DNA from 3 places in the Actinoplanes sichuanensis genome. Region 1 is predicted to be linked to each of the others. Evidence: riboswitches for the same ligand, from Rfam matches in the RefSeq annotation. Region 1 holds a riboswitch; each other region holds the start of a gene.

Evidence for each region. A riboswitch is a leader RNA that binds a small molecule or an ion and turns the genes downstream of it on or off. The one in region 1 is predicted to bind cyclic di-AMP.
Region 2: another riboswitch for cyclic di-AMP. It lies ahead of Q0Z83_RS41290 (LysM peptidoglycan-binding domain-containing protein); the one in region 1 lies ahead of Q0Z83_RS35670 (C40 family peptidase).
Region 3: another riboswitch for cyclic di-AMP. It lies ahead of Q0Z83_RS17925 (C40 family peptidase); the one in region 1 lies ahead of Q0Z83_RS35670 (C40 family peptidase).

What each region holds. Positions count from the first base shown of each region.
Region 1 is NZ_AP028461.1:7,789,110-7,798,556, forward strand. Features, by position in the region: gene mraZ (division/cell wall cluster transcriptional repressor MraZ) at 1-262, opposite strand, end outside; gene Q0Z83_RS35670 (C40 family peptidase) at 888-1,700, opposite strand; cyclic di-AMP (ydaO/yuaA leader) riboswitch at 1,707-1,898, opposite strand; gene Q0Z83_RS35675 (MurT ligase domain-containing protein) at 2,279-3,499, shown strand; gene Q0Z83_RS35680 (type 1 glutamine amidotransferase) at 3,489-4,202, shown strand; gene Q0Z83_RS35685 (TVP38/TMEM64 family protein) at 4,255-4,980, shown strand; gene aroA (3-phosphoshikimate 1-carboxyvinyltransferase) at 6,396-7,649, opposite strand; gene leuS (leucine--tRNA ligase) at 7,715-9,447, opposite strand, start outside.
Region 2 is NZ_AP028461.1:8,977,294-8,986,740, reverse strand. Features, by position in the region: gene Q0Z83_RS41310 (DNA glycosylase AlkZ-like family protein) at 1-232, opposite strand, end outside; gene Q0Z83_RS41305 (GNAT family N-acetyltransferase) at 243-848, opposite strand; gene Q0Z83_RS41300 (class I SAM-dependent methyltransferase) at 971-1,573, shown strand; gene Q0Z83_RS41295 (saccharopine dehydrogenase family protein) at 1,574-2,788, opposite strand; cyclic di-AMP (ydaO/yuaA leader) riboswitch at 2,997-3,143, shown strand; gene Q0Z83_RS41290 (LysM peptidoglycan-binding domain-containing protein) at 3,143-3,670, shown strand; tRNA gene Q0Z83_RS41285 (tRNA-Arg) at 3,674-3,746, opposite strand; gene katG (catalase/peroxidase HPI) at 3,824-6,019, opposite strand; gene Q0Z83_RS41275 (response regulator transcription factor) at 6,200-6,859, shown strand; gene alr (alanine racemase) at 6,909-8,081, opposite strand; gene Q0Z83_RS41265 (D-alanine--D-alanine ligase family protein) at 8,090-9,163, opposite strand.
Region 3 is NZ_AP028461.1:3,905,758-3,915,204, forward strand. Features, by position in the region: gene Q0Z83_RS17900 (CGNR zinc finger domain-containing protein) at 1-398, shown strand, start outside; gene Q0Z83_RS17905 (MalY/PatB family protein) at 427-1,593, shown strand; gene Q0Z83_RS17910 (siderophore-interacting protein) at 1,599-2,294, shown strand; gene Q0Z83_RS17915 (BTAD domain-containing putative transcriptional regulator) at 2,296-5,355, opposite strand; gene Q0Z83_RS17920 (FAD-dependent oxidoreductase) at 5,470-6,600, shown strand; cyclic di-AMP (ydaO/yuaA leader) riboswitch at 7,019-7,140, shown strand; gene Q0Z83_RS17925 (C40 family peptidase) at 7,153-7,719, shown strand; gene Q0Z83_RS17930 (SDR family NAD(P)-dependent oxidoreductase) at 7,785-8,714, shown strand; gene Q0Z83_RS17935 (acetyl-CoA C-acyltransferase) at 8,835-9,447, opposite strand, start outside.

The DNA of each region.
Region 1 (9,447 bases):
TCACCCGGCCCTGCTTGTCGGGAACCTCGTCGTGCGCGCTCGCGAAGAAGACCCGGCTATACGCCCGGGCCGCCTTGTTCGTGACCGGTGTCTCGCGCAGCTGACCGGCGATGCGCTGGAACTCCGGCATCGGGAACACGTAAAGACAGCGCTCCTGCCCCTTCGTGATCACGACACCTCCCGCCAGCTCATCACGGAACTTCGCCGGGAGGATCAGCCGGCCCTTCTCGTCCAGGCGCGGGGTGTGTGTGCCGAGGAACATCGGCCCCCACCCCTTTGCCGTGGCGGCCGCCCCATCGCGGAGGGAGCGGATCACCTGTCAACTCGGGCCGGCAGGTCCGGCGTCGCTCCTCCGCCCTGCCACTGCGCCCCACTCTACTCCACTTCCCTCCACCTGCAACCCAAAAGCCAACCCTCACGAGCCGTTCTCACGGACGTAATCCCAGTTCACAGGCGGTGGGCCGGAGTGGAGGGGGTGACCATGATCAACAGGGTCTTGTTTCCGACATCGAGGCCTTCGGGTCGAAAAGCGCCCGCCGAAATGCCCTCCCACGCCCGATTCCGTGGTCGTCGACACACCACGGGGAGGAAAGTGGGGAGCCCGCCGGGAGGAAAGTGGAGGGACCGGTGGGGTCCACATCGCCCGGACACAGCAGACGCCCGTGGGGCGTGACCCGGATCCGGGTCACGCCCCACGGGCGTCATTGCTATTCCTTACTTACTGGCGCCGCTGCGCGACAAACTTACTTACGCCGCTGCGCGACACCCCTCGTCGGCGCTGCCGCGCGACCTGTCGGGGTCACCCCGCGACACCGATCGGCCTCATCGTGCGGCTCCGGCGTCGCACCGGCCGGCGTCTCTGACGAGCCACCGCCTGCACGACCGCGTCAGGCGACCAGACGGCGCACGACGTAGTTGTTGTTCCAGATCTTGTGCAGGCCGACCCGGGCTCCGGTGTGGGGCGAGTCGTAGACGTAACCGTTACCGGCGTAGATGCCGGCGTGGTACCCGTACGACCCGTTCCGGAAGACGATCAGGTCACCGATCTGCTTCTTGCTCTTCGCGACGGCGGTGCCGTACTTCTGCTGCGAGTTCGCCTTGTGCGGCAGGCTCTTGCCGGCCGCCTTCTTGTAGACGTACTTGGTGAAGCCCGAGCAGTCGAAGCGCTTGGGACCGGAGGCGCCGTACTTGTACAGCGCACCCTTGTGGGTCTTGGCCTCGGCCAGCACCTTCGCACCGCTGGCCTTGACCGTCACCTTGAAACTGCCGGTGCCCCGCTGGTTGTAGCCGGTGCCGGTGAAGAGGGTCCGGACCCAGACGGTCTTGGTCGGCTTGGCGGTCAGCGACACCACGCCGTTCTTGACGGTGGCCGTGTCCCAGGTGCGCCAGGCGCCGTTGGAGTAACCCTGGAGACGAACCGTCCCCTTGGCGACCTGGTGGGTGGTGGGATCGATCACCTTGGCGGTGACCTTGAGGGTGGAACCCCACTTGAGGGTCCGGGCGCTGCTGGCCCAGATCGAAGGTGTGACCTTCGGTACCGCCGCCGAGGCGGCGACCTGGGTGACAGCGGGGGTCGTGGCGGCCGCCGCGGGGGACGCGGCGATCAGCTGCCCGGCACAGAGGCAGAGACCCAGGGACAGTGCGACGGTTCCGGTGCCGATGGACGCGCGGCGGCGCCGGCTCGAACTGTGTTCGTGCACGGTAGAGAGATCCCTCCGGCACGCCTGCGAGGTTAGCTGTCGGGTTCGGGCGGGAAGGTGTGCCCGGCCGCGGGTGGGCGGCTTCACCCCAAGGTCTCCCCGGTGCACCGGCCGAAGCCGTGTGGCGCGGGAGAAGACCGGTAATGGGTCCCCCGTCCCTGCCCCCGAATGCCTTGTCTGGTGTGGCTCAACTGCGGTGTCGCACCGTCCGGCCCGGGGCAGGGCTCGGCGTGAACCGATCCGGTGCGGCCGGCGAGCGGAGTGCGTCCGGCTGATCCTTGGTACCCGAGTCCGACCATGATCGTCAGCGTGGGGGTGATCACGGTGTGTGATTGGCACACTTGTCGGTGTCCACTTTGTTACCGACGCGAGACATATGCGCCCACATTGAGTAGTGCCACAGCTACTCACCGTTGATGGTTACGGGTGAAACAGAACACATAAATAGTCCCGTCACCAACGGGGTAAGCGTCCGAAAAGCCCGGACCGGGGAAAACACCGGCCACACCGTGATCTTGACGGTCTGGCAACGCGTCGTAACGTTCGAGTCCGGTACCCTCGCTGGCGTGACGGACGGAATGCCTCTCATCGCCAAGGTCGCGACCTCCGTGTCGAAGACCGCGGCGGCGCTCTCCAGGGCCGCGGGCCGCGGCGACGGTTCGGTGATCGGCGGCTGGATCGGCCTCAAGATCGACCCCGACCTCCTGACCCACCTCGCGGCCGGCCGCGCCGTCGCGCTGGTCTCCGGGACCAACGGCAAGACCACCACGACCCGCCTCACCGCGGCCGCCGTCGGTGTCCTGGGCCGGGTCGCCACCAACTCGTTCGGCGCCAACATGCCGACCGGTCACACCTCCGCGCTGGCCAAGGAGGGGCACACCCCGTTCGCGGTCCTCGAGGTCGACGAGCACTACCTGGCCCAGGTCATCGACCAGACCCGGCCCAAGGTGGTGGCGCTGCTCAACCTCTCCCGCGACCAGCTCGACCGGGCGAAGGAGGTGGCGATGATGGCCGAGTTGTGGAAGAAGGCACTCGCCGACCACCCCGAGATCCGCGTGGTCGCCAACTCCGACGACCCGATGGTGGTCTGGGCGGCCTCCGGCAGCCAGCAGATCACCTGGTTCAGCGCCGGCCAGCGCTGGCTCGACGACTCGTTCGTCTGCCCGCAGAGCGGCCACCCGATCGAGCGTCAGCAGGGCGACTGGTGGTGCACCGGCTGCCCGCTGCGCCGCCCGCGCCCGCAGTGGGTCGTCGAGGACGAGGGCGTGATCGACCCACGCGGTGACTGGCACCTGGTCAAGCTGCAGCTCCCCGGCCGGGTCAACATCGGCAACGCGGCCACCGCGCTGGCCGTGGCGGCCGAGTTCGGGGTCCGGCCGATCGAGGCCCTGCCCCGGCTGTCCCGGGTCGCGTCGATCGCCGGCCGCTACGCCCAGGTCGACCGGGACGGCCGCAACATCCGGCTGCTGCTCGCGAAGAACCCGGCGAGCTGGCTGGAGGCCTTCGACATGGCCGACCAGGCGCCGACCCTGCTCTCGATCAACGCGCGCGACCCCGACGGGCTCGACACGTCCTGGCTCTACGACGTCGACTTCTCGCCCCTGCGGGACCGTCCGGTGCTGATCACCGGTGACCGGGCGTATGACCTGGCCGTCCGCCTCCAGGTGAACCAGGTGCAGTTCAAGCACGTACAGACTTTCGACGAGGCGCTGCGGTCGGTGCCGCCCGGCCGCCTCGAAGTGATCGCCAACTACACGGCGTTCCAGGACATCCGAGCGGAGTTGGACCGTGTCAACTGAGGCCCTGCGGATCGTGTGGATCTACCCCGATCTGCTCTCGACCTATGGCGACCGCGGCAACATGCTGATCCTCGCCCGCCGGGCCGCCGACCGCGGCATCCCGGCCGAGACCTACGAGGTCCGCTCCGACCAGCGGATGCCCAACGGCGCCGACATCTACCTGATCGGCGGCGGTGAGGACGGCCCGCAGGCCCTCGCCGCCCAGCGCCTCCTCGCCGACGGCGGCCTCCACCAGGCCGTCTCCCAGGGCGCCGCGGTCCTCTCCATCTGCGCCGGTTACCAACTCCTCGGCCACTCGTTCTTTGCCAAGGGAGCCAAGTGCGCCGGGCTGGGACTGCTGGACATCTCCTCCGACCGGGGCGAGACCCGGGCGGTCGGTGAACTGCGCGGCGAGGTCGACCCACGGCTCGGGCTGCCCGCGCTGACCGGATTCGAGAACCACGGAGGGCGTACACATCTGGGCGCCCACGCCGCACCGCTGGCCCGGGTGACCGCCGGCATCGGCAACGACGGCCAGACCGAGGGCGCCTGGGCGGGAAAGATCCTCGGCACCTACTCGCACGGCCCGGCGCTCGCCCGCAACCCGGCGATAGCCGATCTGCTACTGCGATGGGCGACCGGCGCGGATAGGCTTGCGCCTCTTGACGACACCTGGGCCGACCGGCTCCGGTCCGAACGGCTCGCCGCGGCAAGCCCGGCATGACCCTTCCATAGACCTTGTCCATAACCGACGACAGTTGGGGCGGTAGGCCTGCATGACCGACAACCTGATCGCCCCGCGGGGCACCGAGACCGCGGACCCTCAGGCAGTTGAGCACGCCGGCCCCACCACCGGGTGGAGGCGTCGTTTAGCCCGATTCGCCCTGCTTGTCGTCGGGGTGGCCGCCCTCGCGGGCGTCTCGGCGCTGCTCCCGCTCCGGGAGATCGCCGAGACGCTGTCGGCGATGGGCCCGAGCGCTGCCGTCGCGGTCGCGGTCCTCGGCGGCATGCTGCTGTCGGTGCTGGTCCCGCGTACCCTCATCACGATGACCTGCGGCGCCCTCCTGGGCGCCGTGACCGGAGGCGCCGCCGCCCTGGCCGCCGCGGTGATCGCCGCCGTCGCCACCTACTACGCGGGCCGGTGGGCCGGCCGGGGCGCCATGCAGGCCCGGGCGGGCAGCCGCCTGGCCCGCCTGGACGGCTGGCTCAACCGCCGCGGCCTGGCCGCCGTCCTGCTGGTCCGTTTCCTCCCGCTGGCCCCGTTCGGCCTGGTCGGCTACGCCTACGGCACGACCAGCGTCTGCCGCAAGCGCTACCTACTCGGCACCACGATCGCCGCCATCCCGTCCACGGTCACCTACGCCATCATCGGCGCCGCCGTGGCCGCTCCCGGCGACATGAACCTACTGACCCTGGCGCCGGCCGCGTTCAGCTTCGTCCTCTCCACCGCGATCATCCTCCGCTGGCGGCACACCGCCCGCCGAGCAGCCACCCCCGCCTGACCGCAACTCCCCTTCGGCCGACATGCGCCCTCCGGGTCACTCGGCCTCCCCTCCGGCCCACATCCGCGCTCCGGGCCCCACCGGCCTACATCCGCGCTCGGGCAGATCCGCGCCTCCGGCTCTCATCCGCGCTCCGGGCCGTTCCGCCGTCTCGGCCTCCGGGCCCGCCGTCTCGGCCTCCGGGCCCGCCGTCTCGGCCTCCGGGCCCGCCGTCTCGGCCTTCCGGGCCCGCCCTCGCGCCCCCTCCGGGCCGCTCCGCCTTTCCCGGACGCGACGCCATCGGCCCTTGCGACCGAAAGCGGCATATCGCCGCGATTCACCCGGAAAATCCGCCCTTCTGGTACGAGCCACCCCCACCCAACCGCAACATCCCCCGTTCCGGGCGGTCCACGCGACGCACCCCCGACACAAGACCAGAACGCGACCGCCGGGCTGGTTGCCCACTCACCGGACCCACTCCTCCACGACCAGCCCGGTCATGATCCACACCCCGCGGACCGGCCGGCCGAGGACGTTGACACAACGCACCACGCAGATGGCCCGCACCACCCGCAGCGGGCCTTCCAGTTCACGTGAGCCAGAAGTGGATCACGCTCCCTTCAACAGCAGATCTGGCCCTCCGGCTACGGGCACCGCCCCACCCAGCAAATCCCCGCACCTTCCGCCACAGACACCGCCCCACAGCAATTCGCACCTCCCGCCAGAGGCCGCCCCACGCAGCGAATCCGGCACCGATAGCCGTCGGCATCGCCGTCGGTGTGCGTGGGTCATCGTTGTAGAGGCGCCTTCGGGGAGGCCCGCCGACTGTCGCCGAAGTCGTCCTATCAAGGCCTGGCTGCCTGGCCGAGAGCAGGAAAGTCAACGAACGCGTCAGGCCACGGTCCACCACCGGACACCGGTCGAACCGACGTGCCCCGGGCCGGTAACGCGCCCACCCGAACACCCGGCTATGCGGTCAGATGACCAAGCCTGGAGACCGACGAAGACGCTGCGCAGCCCCGGCACTATCAAGCCTATATATCGACGAAGACGCATGCGCCGCCTCGGCGGTGCAGAGGAGATGTTAGAACGGCCCGGAAGCGTCAACAGCGTGCCGACGGACGATCAACCAACGACCGGAAGCAACCCTGCCGTGCCGCGGGCCGATCATCGCGACAACGAAACAGCGACGCCGCGCCACCCGCCGATCAACCGCCCGACGAAGCAGCCAGTGCAGTCGCACGGCCGACCAACGGCCAGCAGCCGCGCCGCCGGATGATCAACCGGTCGCTTTCAGCCGCACGATCAACTGGCGTGCTCGTCGGCGTGACGTGGGTTGCGGTTCAAGCGGCCGGTGGCGGGCAACGCCTTCGGAAGCCACTACGGGAGAGGCCGGCACGTGCGGTCGCCCGATCGTTGGCTGTGGGGGTCGGGGGTCAGAGGGTGGCCAGGTCGGTGAAGTAGGCCGGGTAGGTCTTCGCGACGCAGGCCGGGTCGGCGATCTCGATCCCCGGGGTGCGCAGGCCGATCAGGGAGAGGCTCATCGCCATCCGGTGGTCGTCGTAGGTGGCGAAACGCGTCGGCTGCGGGAGTCCCGGATGGATGGTGAAGCCGTCGGTGTCCTCGACGGCGTTGATTCCGGCTCGGCGGAGCTCGGTGACGATGGCGCCGATCCGGTCGGTCTCCTTGCCGCGGATGAAGCCGATGCCACGGACCCGGGTCGGGGAATCGGCGAAGACGGCGACGGCGGCCAGGGTCTGCGCCGTGTCGGAGATGTCAGCCATGTCCACATCCACACCGTGCAGGCGGCCGGTGGCACGGACGGTCATCGAATCAGCGGTACGGCTCACCGAAACCCCCATCCGTTCCAGGACGTCGGCGAACCGTACATCTCCTTGAAGGCTCTCCGCGCCCAGACCGGAAACGGTGACCCGACCGCCTGTGATGGCCGCCGCACCGAGGAAATACGACGCCGCGCTGGCGTCCGGCTCGATCGCGTAGCGGGCGGGCCGGTAGGCGCCGGCGGGAACCCTCAGACCGTCGACGGTGACGCCGAACGCCGCCATCACCGCCTTGGTCATCTCCACGTAGGGCACCGAGACCAGCGGCGACGTCAGCGAGACGGCCAGCCCGCGCGCCATCAGCGGCCCGGCCATCAGCAGCCCGGACAGGAACTGGCTGGAGATATGCCCGCTCACCTCGACCGGCCCGCCGTCGGCCGGACCGGTGACGGCGGCCGGCAGGAACCCGGGCGCGCCCAACTCCTCGACCGCGGCGCCGATCTGCCGCAGCGCGTCGAGGACCGGCCCGAACGGCCGGGCCCGGAGCTGCTCGGTGCCGTCGACGACGGTCCGCCCGTGCAGGAGCGCCGCCGCGGGCAGGACGAAGCGGGAGGTGGTCCCGGACTGGCGGGCGTCGATCGTGCCGGCGCCACCCACGGCGACCGGGTCGATGCCGGTCACGGTGACCGTGCACGCCTGCTCGTCGGTGACGACGGTGGCGCCGAGCGCCTCGACGGCGCCCAGCATGGCGCGGGTGTCGTCGGCGAAGAGCACCCCGGTGAGCGTGGACGTGCCGGGGGCGAGGGCGGCGCAGAGCAGCGCCCGGTTGGTGATGCTCTTGGAGCCGGGCGGCCGGACGGTCGCGTCGACGGGCGTGGTGAGCGGTTCGACGGCGAGCACGTCAGGCATGCCCTGATTCAAACAGGCGAACGGCCCGCCCTTGGCAGGCGCGGGCGGGCCGTTCCAACAAATGGTCAGACGACGACGCTGACCAGGCGTCCCTTCACCACGATGACCTTCTTCGGCTCCTTGCCGGCCAGCGCCTCGGCGACGGCGGCCAGCGCGGCCGCCCGTACCTCGTCCTCGGTCGTCTCCGGGGAGACCTCGACCCGACCGCGGACCTTGCCGTTGACCTGCACCGGGTAGGTGATCGCGTCGGCGACCAGCTGGGCCGGGTCGGCGACCGGGAAGGCGGTGTACGCCAGCGAGCCCTCGTGGCCCAGCTTGCCCCACAGTTCCTCGGCCATGTGCGGCGCGAACGGCGAGATCATCAGCACCAGCGGCTCGATCGCCTCGCGCGACACCGTCCCCTGCGGGGTCAGCGTGTTGGTCAGCTCGATCAGCTTGGCGATGGCCGTGTTGAACCGCAGCTCCTCCATGTCCTCGCGGACGCCGGCGATGATCCGGTGCAGGGTCTTGCGGGTCTTCGGGTCCAGCGGTTCGTCGGTGACCCGGGTCGCGCCGGTCTCCTCGTCGACGACCAGGCGCCAGGCGCGCTGCAGGAACCGCTGCGAGCCGACGACGGCACGGGTCTCCCAGGGGCGGGAGACGTCCAGCGGGCCCATCGCCATCTCGTACACCCGGAACGTGTCGGCGCCGTACTGCTCGCACATCTCGTCGGGGGTGACGACGTTCTTCAGGCCCTTGCCCATCTTGCCGTACTCGCGGTAGACCTCCTGCTCGCCCAGGTACCACTTACCGTCGCGCTCGACGACCTCGTCGGCGGGCACGATCATGCCGCGGGCGTCACGGAACGCGTACGCCTGGATGTAGCCCTGGTTGAACAGCTTCTTGAACGGCTCGAACGACGAGACGTGACCCAGGTCGAACAGCACCTTGTGCCAGAACCGCGAGTACAGCAGGTGCAGCACGGCGTGCTCGACGCCGCCGACGTACAGGTCGACGCCACCCGCGTCACCTGGCGAGCGCGGGCCCATCCAGTAGGCCTCGTTCTCCGGGTCGACCGGGAACTTCTCGTTCTTCGGGTCCAGGTAGCGCAGCTCGTACCAGCAGGAACCGGCCCACTGCGGCATGGTGTTGGTCTCGCGGGTGTACGTCTTCAGCCCGTCGCCCAGGTCCAGTTCGACCTGCACCCACTCCTTGATCCGGGACAGCGGGGTCTCCGGCTCGGTGTCCGCGTCGTCGGCGTCGAAGGTGCGCGGCGAGAAGTCGTCGGTGTCCGGGAGGACGACCGGCAGCATCGACTCGGGCAGCGCGATCGGCAGGCCGGTCTCGTCGTAGACGATCGGGAACGGCTCGCCCCAGTACCGCTGCCGGCTGAACAGCCAGTCCCGCAGCCGGTAGGTGGTCGCGCCCTTGCCCTTGCCCTCGGCCTCCAGCCAGTCGATCATCGCGGCCTTGGCCTCGGCCACGCCCTTGCCGTCCAGCCATTCGCTGTTGATCGCCGGTCCGTCGCCGGTGAAAGCCCCTTCAAAACCTTCGGGCGCTTCCACGGTACGGATGATCGGCAGCTCGAAGACCTCGGCGAACGCCCAGTCACGCTCGTCCTGGCCGGGCACCGCCATGATCGCGCCGGTGCCGTACCCGGCCAGCACGTAGTCGGCGATGAAGATCGGGATCTCGGTGCCGTTGACCGGGTTGACCGCGAACGCGCCGGTGAAGACGCCGGTCTTGACCTTGCCGTCGGCGGTCCGCTCCTCCTCGGTCTTCGCGGCGGCGGTCGCCCGGTAGGCCGCGACAGCCTCGG
Region 2 (9,447 bases), 1.2 Mb from region 1:
CGCGGCGATGCAGATGCGGGGCGCCACGGGCGGCCCACACGGTGATCAGCCGGTCGTCGTCGGGCTCGGCACCGCTGCGGGCGGCCAGGGCGATCCGGGTGGAGTCAGGTGTGTACTCCTGGACGCCGAGATCCAGCACGGGCAGGTCGGCGGGCCGGTCACCGGTGCGGTCGGCCAGGCTTTGAGCAGCGATCCGGTACGCCATGACGCGCTCACGATCCACGTCGATCATCAGCACCTCCTCAGCGCCGACCGTACCGCCGGGCTGCGACATTTTTCCGGCGATCCTCCTGTGGCCCGGAGCGGTTCTCCACGTACTCCCAGGTGTCCAGCGTGGCCGGCCCGTACGGCCCGTCCTGCTGAATGGGCGGCTCGGCCGCCGGCCGGTATCCGCAGCGGCGCGCCACCGAGGTGCTGGCGGTGTTGCCCCGGTCGATGCGCAGCAGCAGCCGGCGCAGCCCGAGGGTGTCGACCGCATAGCCGGTGAGCAGGGACAGCGCCGCCGTGGCGAGCCCGCGGCGCCGAAAGGGCAGGCCGACCAGGTAGCCGAGCTCGGCCTCGTGGGCCTCGGACCGAACGTTGAAGAGCAGCACCTCACCGAGCGGCGGGCCACCGTCGGTGGTGATCGCGAGCTGGATCCGGCTGCCGCCGATGCGGCCCTGCTGGGCGCGGCGCAGGTAGGCGAGCCCGGCCTCGATGTCGAACGGCGAGGGCATCAGCGTCCAGCGGGCGATGCCCGGTTCGTCGAGGAGCGCGACCAGGTCGTCGAGATCTTCCCATCGCCATTCCCGCAGGATGACGGCGGTCCCCGTCAACCTCAGCGGGTATGGCAACGGGCTGACGGTCACCTGTCCAATCGTGCCGGTAAGACCACCTTTGGTGCTAGTGGCGATCGATATGAAGCCGTGCACGATTCCTTACCGCGTGCCGGTCGGATCACGGACACCATTTCGCGGTGCAAAATCGCACCATGTCCACACCGATGCGCACTGATGAGCACTGGGCGAATTACAACTCGCGTCAGGCCGCCCGCCCGATCCGCGAGTCGTGCCAACGGGTGCTGGCGCTCGCCGGGCCGGGCGCCGGGCGTACCGCCGTCGATCTCGGCTGCGGCGCAGGCCGCGAGACCAGGGCGTTTCTCGACGCGGGCTGGCGGGTGCTGGCTCTGGACGGCGAGCCGGGGACCGAGGCCCGCCTGCTGCGCACCATCGGCGGCCGCCATGCGGCCTTGACGATCAAAACAAGCAGATTCCAGGATTTGTACGATCTACCGCCCGCCGATCTCGTCCATGCCGGTTACTCGCTTCCGTTCCAGACCCGCGCTGAATTCGATCGGGTGTGGACACTGATCCGGTCGGTGTTGCGTCCCGGCGGGCGGGTCGCCGTGGACCTGTTCGGTGACCGGGACAGCTGGGCCGGCGACCCGAACCTGACCTTCCTCACCGAACCGGAGGTACGCGCCCTGTTCGACGGTCTGACCATCGAGCGGTGGGAGGTGGAGGACGAGCCGGGCCGGGCGTTCAGCGGCCCGAAGCACTGGCACGTCTTCCACGTGGTGGCTCAGCGCCGCTGATCAGAGCCGCTGAGCCGTGATCTCGAACCCGGCGTCGCGCAGCCGCTTGACCAGGGCGTCACCGATCGCCGTCGCCGGGGTGAGCACACCACCCTCGACCTCCGGCAGCGCCTCGTCGTCGAAGGCGAGCGCGAGAGCCGATTCGCCGAGCATGACCGCCGTTGCGGCGTACCCCGGATCGCCTTTGGCCTTGACCCGCGCGCGATAGCGCGCACCGGACGTGGTGGTGGTGAACAGATCCATGGTGAAGTGACCGTTGCGCTGGGTGTCCTCGCTCGGCCCGGCACCGGGCGCGGGCAGGAAGCGGTCCAGGACGAAGCGCAGTGGCGGCACCGCGAAGCCGATGACCAGCGCGTTCATCCCCGTTTTGACGACCGTGGCGGCGACCTTGCTCTTCACCCGCAGGACCTCGCGGTACCGGAACGTGCGGCCGTAGGCCCAGCCGCGCAACGCGTTGCTACGCCGCACCACCCGGGTGTTGTAGGACGCCATCACGAACGGCGCGAGATGCCCGCGCACGCTGGTGTCCACGTCGGACCCCGGCAGGGTGAGCATGTCGGGCTGGCGGCCGAGGTCGGGCTCGGCCTGCCGGTCCGGGCTCAGCGAGTACGGGCTGGCGCCGACCTTGCGCAGCCGGGTGTCCTTCTTCATCACGTCGACCTGATGGCGCATCGAGTCGATGGTGCCGCCACTGACACCGCCGCGCATGCTGGTCACCACGAGTGTCGTGTCGGTGAGCTCACCGGCGCCGTCCCGGCTGATCTGTTCATGCAGGACGTGCACCCCGATATCGGACGGAATCGAGTCGAAGCCGCAGGAGTGCACGATCCGTGCGCCGGTACGCCGTGCGGTCTCATGGTTCTCGTCGATGCTGTCCCGGGCGAAGAGCACCTCACCGGTGAGGTCCACGTAGTGCGTGCCGGTTTCGGCGCATGCGCGGGCGAGCGGCTTGCCGTACTTCGCATACGGCCCCACCGTGGTGATCACCACTTTGGCGCGGCCGGCCATCGTGGTCAGGGCTTCCGCGTCGTTCGCGTCGGCGACGACGATGGGCTGGTCCAGGCCGAGACCCTCCAGTTTCGCCCTGGAACGGCCGCCGAGGGCCAGGCGTGCGCCCGCTGGAGCGTGTTCGGCGAGGTATCGCGCCACCAGCACACCGACGAAACCCGAGGCGCCGTAGACGATCACGTCGAACTCACGCTCTGACTCACTCATGGGTGAGGATTGTGCACCCTCGGTGGAGGGTTCCGCACCTGTTGCGCCACGCCGAATTCAGCACGTTAGCCGCACAAAGGAAGATCAAAGCGGCTAATTTGTGACTTACAACTCCATTGCCGCGTCTCGCATAACCAACCAGCAGCGCGGCATCTCGACAGCCCGCAACAGAGTGGGCACCGTGGTCGGAACGCCGAGTCCAGCCGCCGACCACGGTTCGACGAAACCCAAGGCATGGAGCGGGGGACCCAAGAGTTCCTCGGCGCTACGGCGCCTCGGGGTGAAGCCGCGAACGCGGCCGGGCACCTCTGCCCGAACCCGACAGCTGACCTCGTAGGCGTGGAGGACAAGCTCATGGCTCAGATCGGAAGACAACTCCATCGCGCGGTCGGGATGCTGGCCGTCGGACTCGCCGGAAGCGTGGCCCTCGCGGGGCCGGCGCACGCCGACATCAACTGGGAGGCGATCGCGCACTGCGAATCCGGGGGCAACTGGAGCATCAACACCGGAAACGGCTACTACGGGGGACTCCAGTTCAGCCGGAGCACGTGGCGCGCCTACGGCGGCGGAAAGTACGCAGACACCGCGAACCGGGCGTCCAAGTCCGAGCAGATCCGGATCGCCGAACGGGTGGTGCGCGGGCAGGGCATCGGTGCCTGGCCGACCTGCGGCCGGCGGCACGCCTACACGGCGGCGTCCCGCGGCAGCGTACGAAAGGTGCACCGGTCGACCGGACGCTACGTGGTCCGGCCGGGTGACACGCTGGCGCGGATCGCGGCGCGGCACGATGTGCGGGGCGGCTGGCGAGCGCTCTACCGGGCGAACTCGGATGTGCTGAGCAGCCCACACCGGCTGCGGGTGGGGCAGCGGTTGAAGATCTGAGAGTGGGCCCGGCGCGATTTGAACGCGCGACCTACCGCTTAGGAGGCGGTTGCTCTATCCACTGAGCTACGAGCCCGACGTTGCTGAGGGTACCAGCAGGCGAAGCCCGGGTCGGTGCGGCCGACCCGGGCCCGATGGAAACCGCCTGACCGGTCAGGCCAGGTCGAAACGGTCCAGGTTCGCGACCTTGACCCACGCCTTGACGAAGTCGGTGACCAGCTTCTCCTTGGCGTCGTCGCTGCCGTAGACCTCGGCCTGGGCACGCAGCACCGAGTTCGATCCGAAGATCAGGTCGGCCCGGGTGGCGGTCCACTTGACCGCACCGGTCCGGCGGTCGCGGCCCTCGAAGGTCTCGCCGTCGGAGTCGGTGGCCGTCCAGGTGGTGCCGAAGTCGAGCAGGTTGACGAAGAAGTCGTTGGTCAGCACGCCCGGGGTCTCGGTGAAGACGCCGTGCGGCGAACCGGCGGTGTTGGCGCCCAGCACCCGCAGGCCGCCGACCAGGACGGTCAGCTCCGGCGCGGTCAGGGTGAGCAGCTGCGCGCGGTCGACCAGCAGCGCCTCGGTGGGGCGGTCGTGGCCCTTGGCGAGGTAGTTGCGGAAGCCGTCGTGGGTGGGCTCCAGCACCGCGAACGACTCGGCGTCGGTCTGCTCCTCGGTGGCGTCGGTACGACCCGGGGTGAACGGCACCTCGACGTCGAACCCGGCGTCCTTCGCGGCCTTCTCCACGGCGGCCGAACCGGCCAGCACGATCAGGTCGGCGAGGGAGATCTTCGCGCCACCGGCCGCGTCGAACTCGGCCTTCACACCCTCCAGCACACCGAGCACCCTGGCGAGCTGAGCCGGGTCGTTGGCCTCCCACTGGTTCTGCGGGGCGAACCGGATGCGGGCGCCGTTCGCGCCACCGCGCTTGTCGGTGCCGCGGAACGTCGAAGCCGAGGCCCACGCGGTGGCGACCAGCTCGGCGACCGACAGGCCGGAGGCCAGCACGGTGGCCTTCAGCGCGGCGACGTCCGCCGGGCCGACCAGCTCGTGGTCGACCGCGGGCAGCGGGTCCTGCCAGATCAGCGGCTCGGACGGGACCTCCGGACCGAGGTAACGGGTGATCGGACCCATGTCACGGTGGGTCAGCTTGAACCACGCCTTGGCGAAGGCCTTGCCGAACTCCTCCGGGTCGTCGTGGAACCGCTTCGAGATCGGCCCGTAGATCGGGTCGAAACGCAGCGCCAGGTCCGAGGTCAGCATCCGCGGCTCCTGCCGCTTCGACGCGTCGAAGGCGTGCGGCACCAGGTCCGAGCCGGCGCCGTTCTTCGGACGCCACTGGTGCGCGCCGGCCGGCGACGTGGTGAGTTCCCAGTCGTACGCGAACAGGATGTGGAAGAACTCGTTGTCCCAGCGGGTCGGGTGGTAGGTCCAGGTGACCTCCAGACCGCTGGTGATCGCGTCGGCGCCGACACCGGTGCCGAAGCTGCTCTTCCAGCCCTGACCCTGCGCCTCGATCGGGGCGGCCTCGGGCTCGGGACCGACGTTCTCGGCCGGGCCGGCACCGTGGGTCTTACCGAAGGTGTGACCGCCGGCGATCAGTGCCACGGTCTCCTCGTCGTTCATGCCCATCCGGCCGAACGTGTCCCGGATGTCCCGGGCCGAGGCCAGCGGGTCCGGGTTGCCGTTCGGGCCCTCCGGGTTGACGTAGATGAGGCCCATCTGTACGGCGCCGAGCGGCTTGGCCAGCTCACGGTCGCCGCTGTAGCGCCGGTCGTCCAGCCAGGTGTCCTCGGTACCCCAGTTGACCTCCTCGGGCTCCCAGACGTCGGGGCGGCCGCCGCCGAAGCCGAAGGTCTCGAAGCCCATGCTCTCCAGGGCCACGTTGCCGGCCAGGATCATCAGGTCGGCCCAGGAGATGTTCTTGCCGTACTTCTTCTTCACCGGCCAGAGCAGCAGCCGGGCCTTGTCCAGGTTGCCGTTGTCCGGCCAGCTGTTCAGCGGCGCGAAGCGCTGCTGGCCGGAGCCGCCACCGCCGCGGCCGTCGAAGGTCCGGTAGGTGCCGGCGCTGTGCCACGCCATCCGGATCATCAGCGGGCCGTAGTGACCGAAGTCGGCCGGCCACCAGTCCTGCGAGTCGGTCATCAGCGCGTTGATGTCCGCCTTGACCGCGGCCAGGTCGAGGCTGTTGAAGGCCGCGGCGTAGTCGAAGTCACCGCCGTTCGGGTTGCCCGCCGGAGAGTTGGCGTGGAGAACGCCGAGGTCGAGCTGGTTCGGCCACCAGTCCCGGTTGGCCCGGCCGCCGTGCGAGCCGGAACCACCGTGCGCGACGGGGCACTTTCCTTGAGCTGCGGCGAGTTCGTCTGCCACGAAATCCTCCGGGTAGCGAGCGATCGAGAGTCGGCTCGCAGTCTGCCCTGCTTTTCTGGAATGAGTCAAGAAAAGGGGGAGGGGTGTTCGACACCCGACGGCCGGAGATTCCGGCGATTTTTCCGGTGAAGTTATCGTGGCTGCCGGATCGGCGACGATAGGCGGGGGAGGTAACAGAGCGTGCGCGTACTGGTGGCTGACGACGAACGGATACTCGCGGACACGGTGGCGGACGGCTTACGCCAGTTCGCCATGGCCGTCGACGTGGTCTACGACGGTGACAGCGCGTTGGAGAAGATGAGCGTGCACCGATACGACGTCGCGATCCTGGATCGCGACATGCCGGGCATCACCGGCGACGAGGTGTGCACCCGCGTCGTGGACTCCGGGCTGGGCACCCGGCTGCTACTCCTCACCGCCGCGGCCGGGATCCGGGACCGGGTGGAGGGCCTCGGGCTCGGTGCCGACGACTACATGACCAAGCCGTTCGCCTTCGCCGAACTGGTGGCTCGGGTACAGGCGCTGGCCCGGCGCTCGACCGCCCGGCTGAAACCGGTGCTGGAGCAGGACGGCGTGGTCCTCGACACGATCCGGCACTTCGCCTCCCGGGACGGACTGACGCTCAACCTGACCCCCAAGGAGTTCGCCGTCCTGCGGGTGCTGCTACGTGCCGGCGGCCAGGTGGTCAGCGCCGAGGAACTGCTGGAACAGGCCTGGGACGAGAATGCCGACCCGTTCACCAACTCGGTCCGCGTGACGATCATGACGTTGCGCAAGAAGCTCGGCGAGCCGCCCGTCATCCACACCGTGCCGCGCGTGGGTTACCGGCTGGGGCGCTGAGGATCGACCACAGTGGTGGCGCCGGGTCGGGCCGGGCCATCACCCGAGCTCACGACGGGGTCATCTCGGCGCACTCGACCGGGCGCGACGGATTGCGGGTCGAGGTCTCGTTCGACTCGACCGAGTAGTGGACCCGGGGCACCCGCGTCCCGATGCCGGTCAGGATCTCGTGCGCGTTCGTACCCGCCCAGTCGGCCCACTCGTCGACCGTCGGCTCGCCGCCCTCACCGGTGCCGAAGATCACCACCCGGTCGCCGGGCACCACCGGGTGCTCACCGACGTCGACCACCACCTGGTCCATCGCCACCCGGCCCACGATCGGGCAGCGGACCCCGCCGATCGCGACCGAGGCCCGATTGCCGGTGATGCGGGGCACCCCGTCGGCATAGCCGGCCGGCACCAGGGCCAGTGTCGTCTCCCGGTCGGTCACGAACTCGGGGCCGTAGGACACCCCGGTGCCCGGGCCGACCCGCTTGGTCAGGATGACCGTGGACTCCAGCGTCATGGCGGGACGCAGCCCGAACACGCGACCGGGGATCGGCTCGGCGCCGTAGAGGGCGATTCCCGGCCGTACCAGATCGAAGTGGGCCTCCGGCAGTTGAAGAACGGCGGCCGAGTTGGCCAGATGCGTCAGCGGCGCCTCGATGCCCGCCTCCCGGGCCGCGGCCCGGGCCTGGCCGAACGCCTCCAGTTGCCGCCGCAGGCCCGGGTCGGCCGGATCCTCGGCATGGGCCAGATGCGACCAGACGGCACGGATCTCGATCAGCCCGGCATCGCGCAGTTTCGCCGCGGTGGCCAGCACATCCGGCCACTCCGCCTCGGTCGCGCCGCCGCGGGACAGGCCGGTGTCCGCCTTCAGATGCACGACCGCGACCCGGCCGGTGCGCTCCGCCGCCCGTGCCAGGGTCTCCAGCCCGGTGGTCGACGACACCGACACGTCGACGTCGGCGAGCACCGCCTCGTCCAGAGTCTCGAACGGGGCATACAGCCACATCAGGATCGGCGCCGTGATGCCCGCCGACCGCAACTCCATCGCCTCCCGCAGCGAGGTGACGCCGAGCCAGGAGGCGCCGCTCGCCAGGGCCGCCCGGGCCACCGGAACGGCGCCGTGGCCGAACCCGTCGGCCTTGACCACGGCCATCACACCCGACCCGGTCGCGGCACCGGCCAGCAGCCTGGTGTTGTGCGCGATCGCGTCGAGGTCGATCAGTGCCCTGGTCATGGCCGCGGTCACGATCGGCGCGGTCCCGCTGCGAGCGCGGTGGTGAACAGGCGGTCGAGCAACTCCGGGTACTCGACGCCGGCCGCCCGCCACATCTGCGGGAACTGCGACAGCTCGGTGAACCCGGGCAGCGTGTTGACCTCGTTGAGCACCGGCACGGTCCGCCCGTCGATCTCGGCCAGGAAGAAGTCGGCACGGAGCAGGCCGGCGCAGCCGAGCGCCCGGAAGGCGCGACGGGCGGCGTCGGACAGAAGCTCCAGGTGAGCCGGGTCGAGCTCGGCCGGGATGCGGAACTCGACCATGCCGGAAGTGTACTTCGCGTCGAAGTCGAAGAAGCCCTCCTGGGACTTCAGGTTGATCTCCAGCGCCGGGCCGACCTCGATCGAGCCGTCCGGGTTCTGCAGCACCGAGAGATCCACCTCACGGCCCACCACCGCCACCTCGATCAGCACCTTCGTGTCGTGCTCGCGGGCGTGCCGGACGGCGCGCGGCAGATCCGCCCAGTCGTCGACCCGGGAGACGCCGACGCTGGAGCCGCTGCACGACGGCTTCACGAAGACCGGCAGACCCAGCCGGGCCTTGTCCTCGGGGCTGATGTCCTCGGCGTCGCCCTCGCGGAGCACCACACCGTCGGCCACCGCGATGCCCTCGGCGGCGACGATCTTCTTGGTGAACTCCTTGTCCATCGAGGCGGCGCTGGCCGGCACGCCACTGCCGACGTACGGCACGCCGGCCAGGTCGAGCAGCGCCTGAATGGTGCCGTCCTCGCCGTACGGCCCGTGCATGACCGGGAACGCGGCCTGAACCGACTTGAGGGCTTCCAGCGCGTCGGTGAGGGTGCTGATCGGCGACCGGCCGTCCGCCTCCGGGTAGGCCGCTCCGGACACGATGGCGTCCGCGGTGTCCGGGCCGGTGTCCACGCCGACCTGCCAGCGGCCGTCCCGGGTGATCCGGATCGGCGTCACTTCGTACCGTGAGCGGTTCAGGAAGCGGAACACCGATGCGGCCGAGCGGCAGGAGACCTCGTGCTCCGCGCTCTGACCTCCGAAGATCACCGCGACCCGTACCTTGGAACTCTGCATCCGGGCATTGTCCGGCATGGGCCGTCCGGTGATCGTCAGCGATGTCCTTATGTTTTCTTTAAATCGGGCGATATCAGACACCTAACGGTCACTAAGGGTGATGGTCCGATATCGGCGTCCGGGCTGCCGGTGAGTTAACCGATCGATACCTGTGAAATCTCCCGGTAACACGGCCGTGGCGGGGATATCAGGCCGCAATCCCGGCGATCCTTCGTTTCTGTGGTTTGGGCGACAGAACGGACCTTTCCCGTCCCGTCGTGCCTGGATCCCCTGGTGGGCGGGGT
Region 3 (9,447 bases), 3.9 Mb from region 1:
ACGAGGTGTGCGCCGACCGGCTGCGGACCCTGCGGGCACGGATCCGGGAACTGTTCGCGGCCCACCTCCAGGCAGTCGAGCCGCCGGCCGAGGCACTCGCCGCGATCAACACGGCGATCAGCCGGGTGCCGACCGCCGCGCCGTTGCGCTGGGATCGCTCGCAGGGCCTGTACCGGGCCACCCCACACCCCACCGACCAGGTCGTCGACCACGCCCTCGGCGTGCTGGCGGCCGACATCGCCGACCTGCTGACCAGCCCGGACGCCGCGCGACTGACCGCGTGCGACTCCCGGCCGTGCATGCGCTACCTGCTGCGCACCGGCCGCCGGCACTGGTGCTCGGTGCGCTGCGGTGACCGTGCCCGCGCGGCCCGCGCCTACGCCCGGCGTACCCGGTGACGCGGGCCGCAGCCCTATCCTCGAAACCGTGACACAGGTGACCAACCCGTTGCGCCGGCTCACGCTCGACCGACTTCGGGCCCGGACCAGCGAGAAGTGGCGGGTCTATCCGGATGACGTGCTGCCGATGTTCGTGGCCGAGATGGACGTGCCGCTCGCCGAACCGATCGTCGACGCGGTCACCGCCGCCATCCGGGACGGCGACACCGGATATCCGGCCGGCACCGGGTACGCCGAGGCGTTCGCCGACTTCGCCCGCGAGCGGTGGGCCTGGGACGGCCTGGCCGTGGACCGCACCACCATGGTCGCCGACGTCATGCAGGGCATCCTCGAAGTCCTCGACGTGATCAGCGACCGGACCGACACCGTCGTGATCAACAGCCCGGTGTACATGCCGTTCTACGACTTCGTGCGGCACACCGGCCGCACCGTCGAGGAGGCACCGCTCGGCGCCGACGGCCGGATCGACCCCGCCGCCCTGGAGACCGCGTTCCGGACGGCCGCGAAGCGTGGGGCGCGCCCGGCCTATCTGCTGTGCAACCCGCACAACCCGACAGGTGTCGCGCACACCGCGGACGAGTTGGCCGCGGCCGCCGACCTCGCCGCCCGGCACGGGGTGCGTGTGGTGTCCGACGAGATCCACGCGCCGCTCGTGCTGTCCGGTGCGCGGTTCACCCCGTACCTCAGCGTCGCCGGGACCGGGAACGCGTTCGCCGTACTGTCGGCGTCGAAGGCCTTCAACCTCGCCGGGCTGAAGGCCGCGCTCGCCGTCGCCGGGCCGGACGCCGCCGACGATCTCGCGCGGATCCCCTGGTGGGCGAAGGAGAGCCCGAGCCACGTCGGGGTCATCGCGCACACCGCCGCCCTCCGCGACGGCGGCGACTGGCTCGACGCGCTGCTGGTCGGCCTCGACGACAACCGGCGGCTGCTCACCGGACTGCTCGCCGAGCATCTGCCGGAGATCGGCTACCGGCCGGGCGAGGCCACCTACCTGGCCTGGCTCGACTGCCGCGCGCTCGGCCTCGGTGCCGACCCGGCCGCGGCCTTCCTCCACCGTGGACGGGTCGCACTCGCTTCCGGCCCGGTCTTCGGCACCGGCGGCGCCGGCCACGCCCGCCTCAACATCGGCACCTCCCCGGAACTGATCACCGAAGCGGTCCGCCGGATGGCCTCGGCCATGGCACCGCTAACCTGAGCCCGGTGGGGATCGCATCGCGAATCAAGGACATGGCCGAGGCGGCACTGCTGACCGAAGCGTCGGTCACCGCGGTCGATCACATCAGTGCCGATTTCGTACGGTTGAAGCTGCACTCACCGGCGCTGCGGACGGCGCGCTGGACCGCCGGGACGAAGGTGCAGCTGCGGCTGCCCGGCGACGGGTGGACGATGCGTACGTACACGCCGCTGAACTGGGATGCCGCCGAGGGCCGGACCGAGTTGCTGGCCTACCGGCACGGCCACGGCCCGGCGAGCACCTGGTGTGGCGAGGTCGCGGTCGGTGACGGCATCAGGTTCATGGGCCCGCGCCGCTCGATCGACGCGCCGGCCGCCGGTGAGCGGATCCTGTTCGTCGGCGACGCGTCCAGCGTGGCCCTGGCCTGCGCCTTCACCACGACCGGTGCCGAGGTGACCCACCTGTTCGAGGCGGCCGCGCCCGCGCTGCTCGCCGAAGCCCTGCAGACGCTGTCGCTGCCCGCCGAGGTGTGCGCCACCGACACGCTCCTGGACCGGTTGCGCGCCCTCGCGCCGACCGTGCCCGTCCCGTACCGCCTGATCGTCACCGGCAACGCGGCCACGGTCCACGCCGTGCGCCGCGACATCCGCGACTGGCCCGCTCCCCCGCCCAAGATCGTCGGCAAGGCGTATTGGGCGGCCGGCCGCACCGGCCTCGACTGAGCTATCCCACGGCGGTCTCGTCCTCGGTGAGAACGGCGCGTAGTCGGCGGGTGAGGCCGACCACCCGAGGGTCGGTACGGTCGGGTCCGCCGCGCAGCCGGTCGGCGTCGGCGAGTAGTCCGGCTGATTCGTGATGTCGGCCGTGTGCCTCGGCGAGTTCGGCGGCGCTTACCGTGACCGCCGCGAGGATCGGCCGGTCTCCGGTCGCCGACACCCGGGCCCCGCGTAGCGCCTTCTCGGCATCCGCCGTCTCGCTCAGCAGCAGGCAGAGCGAGACCCGGGTGACGCCGATCAGAGCCCGGCCGCGCTCGGTGGCCGGTGCGGCGTCGTCGACCAGTCTCCGCGCTCGGTCCAGGTTGCCGAGTCGCATCTGGACCAGCGCGTCGTGTGCGTCGACCAGCGCCGCGATCTCCGGGTCCGCGGCGCGCCGGGCCCGTTCGCGGGCGGCGACGATCGTCGCCGCGGCCTGCTCGGTGTCGCCTCGTCGCAGGTGCAGGTCGATCCAGAGCAGGTCGTGATGGAGTCGGTCGCCGAGGGCGGGCGGGCCGAACCCGGTGGTCGACGTCCGGGCCTCGTGCAGGTCGGCGACCGCCCCGTCGAGGTCGGTGTAGCGCCGTAGCCGGGCCCGGATCGGCAGGACCGCGGCCCGGGCCCATCGGTCACCGGACTGTTCGAACCCGATCAGGGCGGCCTCCACGTGGGCATGCATCCGGTCCAGGGCGCCGGTGTTCTCGGCGATCTCGGCCAGGAACATGTCGGCCAGGGCGGCGGTCCAGGTGTCGTCGGTGGCGGCCAGCCGCTCGAAGCTGTCGACGGCGGTCCGCTCGTCCTGCAGGAAGAGCAGGATCGGGCCGAGCACCCGATGGTGGCCCGGCAGGTTCGGGGTGGCGAGCAGGCGCCCGGCCAGCTCACGCATCTCCGCCCGGTCCCGTTCGGCTTCGCCGGCGCTGATGCCGGACTGCGCGGCGGCCCGGTTGAGCAGGTACAACGCGCGGGCACAGTCGCTTGCGGAGGTCGCCGCGATCGGGGCTCGGCCCAGCCAGTGGACGGCGTCGGGGTGACGGCCGGACATCTGCCAATACCAGCTGAGGGTCAGGGCCAGGTCGGTCGGGTCGCCGACCGTGCTCAGGCGTTGGAGGGCGGCGAGCGTGTTGTCGTACTCGGCCCGGATGCCCGTCATGGCCGTCAGCTGGCCCGGGCCGCGCAGGTGTGGCTCGTGGCCGGCGACGAAGGCGGTGAAGTGGGCGGCGGCCAGGTCGAGGACCGTGTCGAGGTCGCCGGTCGTCCGCAGGCGGTCGGCGCCGTACTCGCGGATGGTCTCCAGCATGCGGTACCGGCCGGTCTCCGGGATCAGCTGTAGCAGCGACCGGTCGACGAGGGCGGCGAGCAGGTCACGGATCTCGGTGGCGGGCACGGTGGTGCCGACGCAGACGGCGGCCGCCGATGCGGCGGTCACACCGCCGGGCAGGACGGCGATCCGTTCGGCGACGGTGCGTTCGTGGTCGTGGAGCAGGTCCCAGCTCCAGGCGATGACCGCACGTAACGTCCGATGTCGGTGTGGTGCGGTACGGCTGCCGGTGCTGAGCAGCTGGAACCGGTCGGAGAGCCCGTCGGCCAGGGCCGGCAGTGACAGGGTGCGCAGCCGGGCGGCGGCCAGTTCCAGGGCGAGCGGCAGACCGTCGAGAGCGGTCACCACCCGTACGACATCGGGCTCGGTGCTCTGGTCGAGCCGGAAGCCGGGACGGACGGCGATCGCCCGTTCCAGGAACAACCGGATCGCGTCGGGCAGCGTGAGCGGGGTCAGCGGCACGAGCGTCTCGCCGTCGATGGCGAGCGGTTCGCGGCTGGTGGCCAGCACCCGCAGTCCGCGGCAGCGGGTCAGCAGGACGGTGGTCAAGTGGGCGACGGCGTCGATCAGGTGCTCGCAGTTGTCGAGCAGCAGAACCGTGTCCCGGTCGGCGAGTTCGGCGGCGAGCCGGTCCCGATCGTCGTCCGGGCCGTGGTTGCGGGCGTCGAACATCCGGCCGGTCCGCAGTCCGAGCCCGGCGAGCACGGCGGCGGCGACCTTCGCCGGTTCGGTGACCGGTGCCAGGTCGACGAACCGGACGCGGTCGGCCGGTTCGAGGCGGCGGGCGGCCTCGAGGGCGAGCCGGGTCTTTCCGGCGCCGCCCGGGCCGATGACCGTCACCAGGCGTGCGGAGGTGAGCCGGGTTCCGACCCGGGTGAGATCGTCGGCCCGGCCGATGAAGCCGGTCGTCGGGGCGGGCAGCCCGGGCGGGCGGGTGCGGTGGACGGTGGCGCCGGAATCCGGGGTGCGGAGCAGGCGTACGTGGCGTTCCCGGAGCGCGGTTCCCGGGTCGACGCCGAGACGGTCGGCCAGGGCGGTCCGGAGCCGGTCGTAGACGGCCAGCGCCTCGGGTTGCCGGCCCTGCACGGCCAGCGCGTCCATCAGCAGCGCGGCCGCGCCCTCATGGCCCGGATGCTCGGTGAGCAGCCGGGTCAGGTGGGTCTCGGCCGTATCGGGTCGGCCCAGTGTCAGTTCCGCCTCGGCCAGATCGGTGACCGCGTCGACCGACAGCGCCGCCAGCCGGGTCGCGACCGCGGGCGCGACCGCGGCGATGATCGCGGGCTCGGCGCCCGGCCGGTCGCCCCACCGGGTGACGGCCTCGTCCAGCGCGGCCCGGGCCGCCTGAGGGTCGCCGGCCCGCAGCCGCTCGCGGCCGGCGGCGGTGAGCGCCTCGAAACGCAGGACGTCGACGTCGGCGGGATCCACGGCCAGCCGGTAGCCGCCGGGCGCCGGGCCGATCAGGTCACCGACCGGGCCGGTGGGGGTGAGGGCGCGACGCAGCCGGGACACCAGATTGTGCAGCGCGGCGGTCGGAACGGCCGGCGGGTCCTGCGGCCAGATCGCGTCGACCAACACAGCGGGGTCGACCGGGTGCCCGCCGGCGAGCGCCAGCCGCACGAGCAGAGCTCGCAGGCGGGCGCCGGCGATCGGAAGGACGGAGTCACCCCGCGACACCCGGAATGCGCCGAGCAACGTGACGCCGAGCCGTTCCACTCCCGAATCCTCGCGCGTTTCAGCGTCAGAACCCAAACCGTGACAGCGGCGTGGGAGCGCGGTGGGAGCGGGCCCGTTCAGTCTTCGCTGACCGAATCGACACAGGAGGGCTCCATGACCACCCCAGTCACCATCATCGGCGCCGGGCTCGGCGGCCTCACCCTGGCCCGGGTCCTGCACGTGCACGGTGTCCCGGCCACGATCTACGAGGCCGACGCCTCCCCCACCGCACGAGCTCAGGGCGGCATGCTCGACATCCACGACTACAACGGGCGACTCGCGGTCGAGGCGGCCGGTCTGATGGACGGGTTCCGGGCCATCGTCCTGGACGGACGGCAGGCGATGCGGTTCCTGGCCCCGGACGGCACGTTGTTGTTCGAGAAGACCGACGACGGTACGGGCGGACGCCCCGAGGTGCAGCGCGGGGACCTGCGGCGGCTGCTGATCGACTCGCTTCCGGCCGGGACGGTCCGGTGGGGGCGCCGGGTCGACGCGGTGGGCACGCTGGGGGACGGCCGGCACGAGGTGCGTTTCGCCGACGGGTCCACGGTCGTGACCGGCCTGCTGGTCGGCGCGGACGGTGCCTGGTCGAAGGTCCGGCCGCTGCTGACCGGGGCGCTGCCCGAGTACGCCGGTGAGGCGTTCGTCGAGACCTACCTGTACGACGCGAGCGTGCGGCACCCGGAGCAGGCGGCCTTGGTGGGCGCCGGGACGATGTTCGCGCCGGCCGACGGAGCGGCCATCACGGCACATCGGGAGAGCGGTGACACGCTGCACGCGTATGTCGCTCTCACTCGCCCGCTGGACTGGTTCGACACCGTCGATTTCACCGACCGGGCCGCGGCCACCGCGCGGATCGCCCGGGAGTTCGACGGCTGGGCGCCGCAGCTGACCGCGCTGATCACCGCCTGCGACAGCCCGCCGGTGCTACGCCCGCACCACACCCTGCCGCTCGGGCTCCGCTGGGACCGGGTGCCCGGCGTGACCCTGGTCGGTGACGCCGCGCACCTGGTGCCGCCGAACGGCGAGGGCGCCAATCTGGCCATGCTCGACGGCGCCGAACTTGGCCGGGCCGTCGCCGCGCATCCGGGTGATGCGGAGACCGCCCTCAGCGAGTACGAGGCGGCGATGTTCCCGCGTACGGCCGAGGTCCCGCAGGGTGAGGACCTGATGGCGAGCCTGTTCGGCGACAACCCGCCCGACGCCGTGCGCGCGTTCGTCGCCGAGCAGGGCGAGGTTCGGTAGGGCACCTTCGACGGGTCGGGCCGGACGGTCGGCTGGTGACACCGGGTCGCGGGTCGGTTCAGTGACGCGGATCGGCTGATCCGGGCCCGGGCCGCCCGGCGTAATGGTTCGGGTTCCGGCGGTGTTCAGTTTCACAGGGTGACCACAGCACCGCGTGATCGCGGATGGGTGCGGCCGGTCGGGAAAGCGGTCAGTGAAGCTCCGAACCGGACACCCCGGCCAGAAACCATTACTCACCGTGACCGGATCGGCGAGTGGGGGTGCTCCCGGGCTCGGCTATCAAGGAGGGGCGGCGGGCACCTGCTCGCCGGACGTGCCGACCCGGACCACGCCGAGCCCTGCCCCGGTCCGGCGGCACGTACCCACATGACGAGTCATGAGGCGATCGGGGGCAGGGACGGGGGAACCACATCGGTCCCCGTCCGGTACGCCATAGCGGCGGGCCGGGCCGGACCTCGGGGTGAAGCCGCACATCGCGGCCGGGCGATCCTTCGCGCCCGAACCCGACAGCTAACCTCGCAGGCGTGCCGGAGGGATTCCTTCACCGTGCGCATGAGCACCTTCGGCCGGCACACCCGTTCTCTGGGAGCCGGCAGCATCGCCCTGTCCGTTGGTCTCGGTCTCCTGACCGGCGGGCTCGGCACCCCGCAGGCGGTCTCCGCCGCCCCGCCGCAGCCGGTCTCCGCGGCCCCGCAGCCGGTCTCCGCCGCCCCGCAGCCGTCGATCGGCACCGTCACCGCCACCGACGTCGCCATCGAGAAGGAGGCGGCCGGTGACCTGGTGGTCACCGAGGCGGCCCGGCACCGGGGCGCGCCCTACCGGTACGGGGCGGTCGGGCCCGACCGGTTCGACTGCTCCGGTTTCACCATGTACGTCTACCGCAAGACCGCGGGCCGCAAGCTCCCGCACAAGGCGCACCTGCAACAGCGGTACGGCACGGCGGTCGGCAAGGCCGACGCCCACCCCGGCGACCTGATCATCATCCGCCGCGGCTCGTACGGCACCCACGCCGGCATCTACGCCGGCGACGGGACGATGTGGTCCGCGCCACGCACCGGCAAGACCGTGACCAGGCAGAAGATCTGGAGTTCGAACTACGTCGTGCGGCGCCTGGTCTGACCGAAGGTCGAGCCCCGGCCGGCGCAGTTCGTTTCGACCGTTCACAGCGGGGCAGTCGGGAGTCCATGAGATTCCGGAACGCGGTCGTCGTGGTCACCGGGGCGTCCAGTGGGATCGGCCGGGCGACCGCGTCGGCGTTCGCGGGTGAGGGCGCCGTGCTGGTGCTCGCGTCGCGGAGCCGGTCGGCGTTGGAGGACGTGGCCCGTGAGTGCCGTGCGCTGGGTGTCGAGGTGCTGGTCGTGCCGACCGACATCGCGGACCCGGCGGCGGTCGGCGGGCTCGCCGGGGCCGCGGTGCGCCGGTTCGGGCGGATCGACATCTGGGTCGAGGCGGTGGCGGTCGGGATCGCCGGGCCGCTGGGCTCGGAGTCGGTCGAGGAGATCCGCCGGCTGGTGGACACCAACGTCTTCGGGACCGTGCTGTCGGCCCGGGCGGCGCTGACGGTCTTCCAGCGGCAGGGGCACGGGCGGCTCGTACTCGTCGGGTCGTTGTTGTCGATCTTCCCGAATCCGCTGGTCCCGTTGTATTCGATGAGCAAGTTCGCGATCCGCGGGCTGGCGCTGAACCTGCAGCAGCAGGTCGCCGGGCAGCCGCGGATCCGGGTCGGGCTGGTGCTGCCGGGGCCGGTCGACACGCCGTTCTTCCAACGGGCCGCGAACCACACCGGACACCGGCTGCGGGCCATCCCGCCCGCGTACGCGCCGGAGCGTCTCGCCGCACGGATCCTGGCCGTGGCGCGGCGCCCGCGCCGGCAGGTGACGACCGGGGTGGTGTCACATCTGGCGCTGGTCGCGCACCGGCTCGCGCCCCGGGCCACCGAGGCGGTGGTGGCCCGGTGGAGCGCGACGTTCGTGACCGGGCCGCAGCCCGCCGCGGCGGGGCCGGGTGCCCTGTTCGAGCCGCCACCGGCCGGCTCGACGCACGGCGGCTACCGCCGGGGCCGGATCCGGCGACGACTCGGCGAACGTCTCGGCCTCGGATCACCCCCGACGTGACGACGACGAAGAACGGCTTCAGATCACGCCCGGGAGGACAGCGGTGAACAACGGCCACTGACCGGGCCCGGGAAGACAGCGCTGAAGAACGGCCTCGAATCTCGGCGGTGAAGGTCGGCCTCAGACCGCCTCGAGGATCAGCGCGGAGCCCTGGCCGCCGCCGCCACAGATGGCGGCCGCGCCCAGGCCGGTGAACCCGCGGGCCAGGGTGCCGACGATACGGGCGCCGGACGCGCCGATCGGATGACCGAGAGCGATCGCCCCACCGTGGACGTTGACGATCGCCGGGTCGGTGCCGAGCGCGTCGACGGCGGCGACGGCCACCGCGGCGAACGCCTCGTTGATCTCGATGCGGCCCAAGTCGGACGGTGCCGCGCCGAGCCGGGCGAGGGCGGCGTGGACGGCGTACGCGGGTTGCCGGTGCAGGCGAACGTCCGGGCCCGCGACCATCGCCGTCGCCGCGATCCGGGCCATCGGGGTCACCCCGTGCACGGCCGCGGCGGCCGTGCTCATCAGCACGAGGGCGGCGGCGCCGTCGGTGATCGGTGAGGAGTTCCCGGCCGTGATGCTGCCGCCCGCCGCGAACGCCGGCCGCAGTCCGGCCAGGGTCGCCACGGTGGTGTCGGGCCGTACCCCGTCGTCGGTGTCGACGATCCGGTCGCGGACGGTGATCGGTGCGATCTCGCCGGCCAGGAAGTCCCGTGACGCCGCCGCGAGCCGGTGCGATCGGGCC